2 regions of the Neobacillus sp. plas4 genome follow, and region 1 is predicted to be linked to the other one. Evidence: riboswitches for the same ligand, from Rfam matches in the RefSeq annotation. Region 1 holds a riboswitch; the other holds the start of a gene.
The links. Region 1 has a riboswitch for glycine ahead of AC2TFD_RS06910 (amino acid permease). Riboswitches for the same ligand answer to the same signal wherever they lie in the genome.

Region 1 (4,438 bases):
TTCGTTTGTTTTTTAAACGGGTTATTTATCCATGGAAGTTGGGGGAATCAACCTTAAATATATTAGTCTTACACTGGATTCCATATATTAAATATACTTTTAGATTGCTAGTTATGGTATTATACGTAAGAGAAAATTTATGCATTTAAAGGAGCAGTTATGAGAAAAGAAAAGATTTGTCGCTGGTCTTTTTTTATTTTTGGATTAATCGTATTTGGGTTGGGCATTGCCTTAACAGTTGAAGGAAAAGTAATAGGAATAGGGCCTTGGGATGTGTTTCACTATGGACTGTTTTTGCGAATCGGACTGACGATTGGCACATGGAATATCATTATGGGCTTGCTATTATTAATGGTTACCTTCATTGCAACGAAAAAACTGCCTAAAATTGGTGCGTTTTTAAATATGCTGTTGATTGGCTTGTTTACGGATTTCTTTATCTGGCTTTTGCCAAGTACCAATAGTGTAATTGGTGCTGTCATATTCTTTAGCATAGGTGCAGTTCTTATGGGTGTTGGAACAGGAATCTATATGTCGGCTGGTTTGGGTTCTGGACCGCGTGATGGAATCATGCTATTGATTATAGGGAAAACAGGCTGGAGTATACAACGGGTTCGCAGTGGAATGGAAGTACTAGTACTTCTACTTGGTTGGGCATTAGGAGGGCCAGTGGGCATTGGAACAGTAATCATTGCATTCCTATTAGGACCAGTTGTAGGAATTTCCTTACCGAAGTCTAAAAATCTACTAAAGTTTTTACTCGATGAAAAAGCTGATAATAAACTAGCGGTTTAGTTCCGCAGTTCCATTACAGAAGGCGCAGATCACTAATCTGCGCCTTTGTTGATAGTAAGTTATTTTTAACCCTTTTCCACATCCATTTTAAGGTAGTCTATGAAATATGAGCCAGTGCCGTGTATGATTAATTCATAAAAAGATATTCCCCAGAACGGAAAAAGGGGCTTGACCCTTTTTCATAATAAAAGCATCCAAAAACTCTACCCCTTAAGATGTTTCCTGACCCTAAAAATACTACTGCCAAGTTCATTTAAAGCAATGGCTGCTAGAATAATAGCCGTGCCTAACCACTGAAGCGGAGTTATCTCCTCTGACAAAATAATGCTGGCAGATAGGATAGCGACTGGTAATTCAATCGATGTAAGTATATTGGCGATTCCACCTGAAACCAATGGTGCGCCAACAGCGAAAAATAGCGGGGGAAGGACTGCTCCAAATAGCGAAACACCAAGTGCAGTTGTTAGCAAATTTGCCTCGAATGGCAGTACGGATGGAATGTCACGCATGAATAGGACAAGTACTAAGATAGTTGACCCTGTTGCCATTAAAGAAGTCCGAGTCAATGGGTCTACATTTACAGCTACCTTTCCGCTGAAAAAAATAAATCCGGCATAAGTGAATGCGGATAAAATTCCAAAAAGGAAGCCTTTCAAAGGTAGTCCCTGTAGATCGCCATTTAATAAATTGGAAGCAAAAAAGACCCCGATCAAAATTAAAATGATGGACAATATGGTGATAGGAGCAGGTTTTATTTTACTAAAAATCCATTCTAAAATTATTCCTATCCAAACGAATTGGAACATTAAAATGATGGCCAATGAGGCCGGCAGATATTGCATCGCACCATAATAAAAGATACTTGTTAAGCCGATAAAACAACCAGTTACCATAATTTGGGGAATATTTTTCCTATTAAGTCCCTTAAAGCTGCTGCGTTTAAGTAGAGTCAAAGACCATAATAAAAATGAGGAAATGATCATTTGAACGATATTAATTTGGCCAAGAGAATAGCCGTAGTTAAATCCCAATTTAGCAAATATCGGTGTAAAACCAAAGCAGCCAGCACCTACTAATATAAATAAAATCCCTTTATTGCCTTTCATGATGATACCTCCTTGGAGCAAAAAACTATCAAATTATTATATCATAAATAGAAAAAAAGGTTGTTCCTAGTAACTCCTTTAAGTGAGGGGTTTAGATGAACCTTATCTGAAGTAACAATAATAAAATATATTGACAAAATAATAAACTACTATTAATATATAGAAAATATTCAAAAATAATTTCACTTTTAAAAATTTAATAATTAGCAGCTATGATTGCTATGGATCACACTATAGCAGGAGCAGCTTCTGGAGAGACCGCTGGATTTTCCACGGCGCCGAAGGGTTCACTATCTCAGGCAAAAGGACAGAAGAGTACTAAATATTTATTTGTGGTGCTGATATCCGTTAGCATTACAACTATTATTTGCTATTCTTATGACCTAAGAGATTGGAAAACTTCCAATCTCTTTTTTGATGGGTAAATTTATTGCTCATCGATTCACAGTGAAAATGGTTATAGGGAGGAATTTGGTATGGCACAGCAAGAATTAAAAAGGGATTTAAAAAATCGGCATGTTCAACTCATCGCCATTGGCGGGACTATCGGAACCGGATTATTTCTGGGATCAGGTAAAGCCATACAACTGGCGGGGCCATCTATTATATTTGCCTATTTACTTGTAGGTATCGCTATTTTTTTCGTCATGAGGGCACTGGGAGAACTTTTGTTGTCAAAAGCAGGGTATCAATCTTTTACTGACATTGCCGAAGATTATCTTGGACCTCGGGCAGCGTTCGTAACCGGGTGGACCTATTGGTTTTGCTGGATTATGGTGGCGATGGCGGATGTGATTGCGGTTGGTGTGTATGTCCAATATTGGTTTGATATTCCGCAATGGATACCTGCCATCATCTGCTTAATTATCTTATTAGGATTCAATTTACTAACGGTAAAGCTTTTCGGAGAATTAGAGTTTTGGTTTGCATTAATAAAAGTCATCACGATTCTCGTATTAATTGCCATTGGGGTTATTTTGCTGATAATGGGGTTCAAAACCGAAGCAGGAAGTGTTACAGTTCAAAATCTCTGGGACCATGGAGGGCTTTTTCCAAACGGCGTTACAGGTTTCTTACTTTCCTTCCAAATGGTCGTGTTCGCCTATGTCGGTGTGGAATTAGTTGGGGTATCGGCAGCGGAAACATCCGATCCTAAAAAAAGTATTCCATCGGCTATTAATAAAATTCCCTTAAGAATTCTATTTTTCTACGTGGGTGCACTGATTGTCCTATTATGCGTGAATCCTTGGACGGAGCTAAATGCAGGGGAAAGTCCGTTTGTTAAAACCTTCAGTTTAGTCGGGATTCCGATTGCTGCAGGCATTATTAATTTTGTCGTATTAACGTCAGCGGCTTCTGCTTGTAACAGCGGGATGTTCTCAACAAGCCGGATTCTTTTTAACTTAAGCAAAAATGACCAGGCACCATCCAATCTGGCAAAACTGAATAAAAATCATGTACCAAGTAATGCGCTATTTACATCCACGCTTGTCGTATCAGCGGGCGCACTTTTGAGTAAACTCATTCCAGAACAAGCCTTTGGAATTGTGACAACGATTAGTGCGATTTGTTTTATCTGGGTTTGGGGTGTCATTCTCGTTTGCCATATTAAATACAAGAAAACACAGCCGCAATTACATGCAAAATCAACATTTAAAGCACCATTCACACCATTTATCAATTATGCGGTCCTAACATTGTTTGCAATGGTTCTAATTATCATGCTGGTTGCGGAAGAAACACGTCCTGCGTTATTGCTGACACCGCTGTGGTTTATTCTATTATTTATGCTGTATTCAAATAGAAGAAAAAAGAATAAAAATATCAAGATATCAGCATAAGAGCATGGAATAAAAGCGCACTTCTCACTTTGAAAAGCAGTATTATTGAAAAACTAGACCGCGAGGATAACTCGATACTTCATTCAGATACGTCATGGTGGACGACTAAAGGCTTCTACAAAGAAGCCTTTTCAGTATGATTATTTAAATGACTTTTGTAATCCATTTATCTATTACAAGCAGGGACAACTTCTTTAGGAATTGGTCACTGATAGACATTTCCATGCAACGCGGTCCTTATGTTCTTTTTTGAATTTCATTTTAGCTACCCATCTTTTTATCAAGTAGAAATACACTATCATCGTTATCTCCTTATTACCTTAATTACTCCCTTTTTAATAAGCAATCAAAGCTTAGTTAAAGACATTTCCCTTGACATCCTTTTAAAAAGTATTTATGGTTATCTAAGGTAATAGTTACCCATGGTAACTAATTTGGTTGGAAGGGGAGAATGAATTGGAAGGTTTTTTTCAGCATTATTTAAGTCTTTATAGACCCTTGATAACCAAATTGAATGAACTTATGAGTACGTATGAGCTTTCTTATTCTCTTTGGCAGGTTATTTTTTATATAAAAACCAATGGGCCATCGACACTTGTAGATATTGCCAATAAATACAATGTAGAAAAACCAACCATTACAAGAAGGGTTCACCGTTTAGAAGAATTACAAATGGTGAAACAAATTCCTGGTATG
Region 2 (4,438 bases), 3.0 Mb from region 1:
ATCATCGATGTTAAGTTTTCCATCTTAATTCTCATTTCACCCTCAGAGCAGGATTGTCCAAATATATCAATTAAATGGTCTTCAATATTACCAAAGTCCAGCTTCGTAAGAATGTCGTCTAAATCCCCGATTACTTTTTCAAATAGTTCAATTTTTTCATATAATAGCTTAAGAATATGTTCTTCAACCGTGTTTTTGATGGCAAAATTATAAATCATCACATCTTTTTCCTGTCCAAGACGATGAATCCTTCCAATTCTTTGCTCAAGTCTCATTGGGTTCCAAGGTAAATCAAAATTAATAATATGATTACAAAATTGAAGGTTAATCCCTTCTCCGCCAGCTTCAGTCGCAATTAGTACCTGAGCATGCTTTTGAAAAAGTTCGCGCATCCAGTCTTTTTTGCCGCGTTTAAAGCCGCCGCGGAAGGGAACAGATGAAATTCCATTTTGCTTTAAAAACCATTGAAGGTACATTTGGGTTGCTCTATATTCAGTAAAAATAATCACTTTATCATTAATTTTTTGGATTAACTCCAATGTTTTTTCTGCCTTTGAGTTTGTTTGAACGGTTTCTACCTTCTTAATTAACGACTGGATTTGATCTTCAAATGCTTGAGTAGGATTTTCTTTTTTTTGCAGCATATTTTTAAGAGTATAAAAGACTGACTCCCTGCTGCTGCAGGCTTCCCGCTGTAATGTCATTACCGAGAATGCGCTGGTTTGAACCCAATCGCCTTCACTTTTTAGGTCGGTGATGGCATCGTACAAATTTCTCTCTTCAGGGGTAAACTCAATTGCAATCGTTTCAACATGTCTTTTGGTCCATTCAATACCAGTATCAGCGCGACGGTTACGAATCATTACCTTGTTCACTAGCTCTTTTAGGTGCTCATTGTCATTTAATGAGCGGGCGTCACGTTTGTATTTCTCATAAAATGCAGTCTCACTGCCTAAATGTCCAGGCTTTAATAGGGAAACAAGGTTAAAAATTTCTTCTATTCGATTTTGAATTGGAGTTGCCGTAAGCAACAGACAAAACTTCTTCTTTAAATTTTGAACAAATTCATAGTTTTTTGTTTTATTGTTTTTTAACTTGTGAGCTTCATCAATAATAATTAGATCGTAATCCTGCTTATAGATGATCTCACGGTGTGGCTCGCGCTTTGCTGTATCGATCGACGAGACGACGACATCGCATTGCTCCCATACATAGCTTTTCCGTTGGGAGACAGCAGGAATAAAAAATTTACTATTCAATTCATAAGACCACTGGGTTACTAAGGAAGCAGGTACAAGAATTAGGACTTTTTTTACAAGTCCGCGAATCATGTATTCTTTTAAAATAAGCCCGGCTTCTATCGTTTTCCCAAGCCCAACTTCATCTGCAAGAATAGCTTTTCCGTTCATATTCTCAATTACTTGCTTAGCGGTTTCAAGCTGGTGTGGAAGAGGCGTTAGATTAGGTAAATGCTTGGGTGCCTGTAATCCTTCAAATTCAGGGATAATCAGATTTTTTTCGACTCCAACCGCCAGCTTAAAAAGTTCCTTATTTCCCCATGGTCCATCATTTTCAATCCTATGTAAAAATTCATCCTGCCAAGAGGAATCAAATTCGATTTGAACATTCATGATGATTTCAGCTCCTTATTTGCACAAATATTTATTGCTCAACATTATGCTTTAATGGTAGGATGGAAATAGCTTTGAAAGTTTTAAATATTGTAATAAAATAATTTTTTTAATAAGTATATTTTTTAGTATGACCCGATTGTAAAATTATTATAATGCGGATGATGATAAGGGGAGAGACTACAAATGTAGCGCCGAAGGAGCAAGCACAATGTGTGAATCTCTCAGGCAAAAGTACTCTTATTTGACGCAGCTCTGGAGAGTGCTGACTAATAGGGCAGCCACCAAAGGGGAAAGCCGGCTAAGGTAAACTTTCAGGTGCAAGGACAGAGACCCTCTTTTTGATAAAGGGGGCTTTCTGTCCTTTTTTGTTGTTTTTTGCGCTGAAATCGTAACTAGTTTAAGGGGGATTATTGATGACTGAATTAAAACGCACACCGCTATATGAAGTCTATAAGGAATATGGTGGAAAGACGATTGATTTTGGCGGCTGGGAACTGCCTGTTCAATTCTCAAGCATTAAGGAAGAACATGAAGCTGTCCGTACTAAGGCTGGTTTATTCGATGTTTCTCATATGGGAGAAGTAGAGGTAAAGGGATCAGATAGCCTGAATTACTTACAAAAAATGTTAACAAACGACATTTCTAAAATAAAAAATGGCGGAGCACAGTACAATGCTATGTGCTATGAAAATGGCGGTACTGTAGATGATCTTCTTGTCTATAAAATAGAGGATGATCACTACCTATTGGTTGTTAACGCCTCAAATATTGATAAGGATTATAAATGGCTAGAAGAGCATTTGGAAGGGGATGTATCGATAGATAACCTATCCGAAAAGATGGCGCTATTGGCTCTTCAAGGCCCCTTAGCAGATAAAGTGCTTCAAAAGCTTGTTGATGATATCAATATAAACGAAATAGGCTTCTTTAAGTTTCAACAAGAAGTGACAGTAAACGGTAAAAATGCACTTGTGTCTCGAACTGGTTATACCGGAGAAGATGGTTTTGAAATTTATTGTGATTCTTCAGACGCGGTTGAACTTTGGAAGGCCATTCTTTCAGCGGGAGAAGAGGAAGGTGTTGTACCATGTGGCTTAGGCGCAAGGGATACACTGAGGTTTGAAGCGACATTGGCTCTTTATGGTCAAGAGTTATCACCTGAAATCTCTCCACTTGAAGCAGGTATTGGCTTTGCTGTTAAGTTAAATAAAGAAGCAGATTTTATTGGAAAAGAAGCACTTAAGAAGCAAAAAGAAGCAGGTGCTGCTAGAAAGTCAGTAGGAATTGAAATGATTGACCGCGGTATACCACGTCATGGGTACCCAGTCTATAAAGGCGAGGAATTAATTGGTGAAGTAACATCAGGAACTCAATCACCTTCCTTAAAAAAGAATATTGGATTAGTCCTAATTAAGAGCGAATATGCAGGGCTCGAGTCAGAAGTTGCAATTGAAATTCGCGGAAAACGCCTCAAGGCGAAAGTCGTACCAACACCTTTTTATAAACGAGAAAAGTAGACACGAAGGGAGATTAGGTTTATGAAACATCGTTATTTACCTATGACTGAAGAAGATAAAAAGGCAATGCTTGAAACCATTGGCGTTAGCTCCGTTGATGATTTATTCAGTGATATTCCAGAAAAAGTAAGGTTTAAAGGTGAATATAACATTAAAGCTGCAAAATCTGAGACGGCTTTAATGAAGGAATTAATCAAAATGGCTTCTAGGAATGCCGATTTAAAACAAAATGTATCTTTTTTAGGTGCAGGAGTGTATGACCATTACATGCCGGTCATTGTTGATCATGTTATTTCTCGCTCTGAATTTTATACTGCCTATACACCCTATCAGCCTGAGATCTCACAAGGTGAGCTTCAAGCCATCTTTGAATTCCAAACCATGATTTGTGAGTTAACAGGGATGGATGTTGCGAATTCCTCTATGTACGATGGAGGTACAGCACTTGCTGAAGCTGCTATGTTAAGTGCAGGGCATACAAAACGAAAGAAAATCCTTGTTTCAAGTGCAGTTCACCCTGAATCAAAGGAAGTACTTAAAACCTATGCAAAAGGTCAGTATATCGAAGTTATTGAAGTACCCGTTAACAATGGTATTACAGATATTGAAGCGTTAAAAGGACTGGCAAATGAAGAGATTGCAGCAGTGATTGTTCAGTATCCGAACTTCTTCGGACGAATTGAGCCATTAAAAGAATTAGAGGAAATCGTTCACGCCAACAAGTCATTGTTTGTTGTTTCCTCAAACCCGCTTTCTCTTGGAGTCCTAACACCTCCTGGTAAATTTGGCGCTGACATTGTAATCGGTGACGCTCAGCCGTTTGGAATCCCGACTGCATTTGGCGGTCCACATTGCGGTTATTTTGCCGTAACGAATAAGTTAATGCGGAAGGTACCTGGACGACTTGTCGGTCAAACTAAGGATGACCAAGGACGCCGTGGGTTCGTATTAACACTGCAGGCTCGTGAACAGCACATCCGTCGTGATAAAGCGACTTCTAATATTTGTTCGAACCAAGCGTTAAATGCTTTGGCTGCATCGGTTGCTATGACAGCTCTTGGTAAAAAAGGCGTACGTGAAATGGCAGCAGCAAACTTGCAGAAGGCGCACTATGCAAAAAATACTTTTAAAGAAGCAGGCTTTGAAGTTGTCTACGAAGGACACTCCTTTAATGAATTTGTCGTAAAATTAAATAAACCAGTAAAAGAAATCAATCAAGAGTTATTACAAAAAGGAATCATTGGCGGTTACGATTTAGGACGTGATTATCCTGAGCTTGCAAACCAT

Region 2: it holds a riboswitch for glycine, as region 1 does, so the genes downstream of both, gcvT (glycine cleavage system aminomethyltransferase GcvT) here and AC2TFD_RS06910 (amino acid permease) in region 1, are expected to answer to the same signal.

Annotation. Positions count from the first base shown of each region.
Region 1 covers NZ_CM170152.1:1,379,105-1,383,542, forward strand. Annotated here, with positions in the region: gene AC2TFD_RS06900 (YczE/YyaS/YitT family protein) at 160-795, shown strand; gene AC2TFD_RS06905 (EamA family transporter) at 999-1,901, opposite strand; glycine riboswitch at 2,141-2,222, shown strand; gene AC2TFD_RS06910 (amino acid permease) at 2,378-3,742, shown strand; gene AC2TFD_RS06915 (MarR family winged helix-turn-helix transcriptional regulator) at 4,199-4,438, shown strand, end outside.
Region 2 covers NZ_CM170152.1:4,392,867-4,397,304, reverse strand. Annotated here, with positions in the region: gene AC2TFD_RS22155 (DEAD/DEAH box helicase) at 1-1,631, opposite strand, end outside; glycine riboswitch at 1,793-1,881, shown strand; gene gcvT (glycine cleavage system aminomethyltransferase GcvT) at 2,048-3,151, shown strand; gene gcvPA (aminomethyl-transferring glycine dehydrogenase subunit GcvPA) at 3,173-4,438, shown strand, end outside.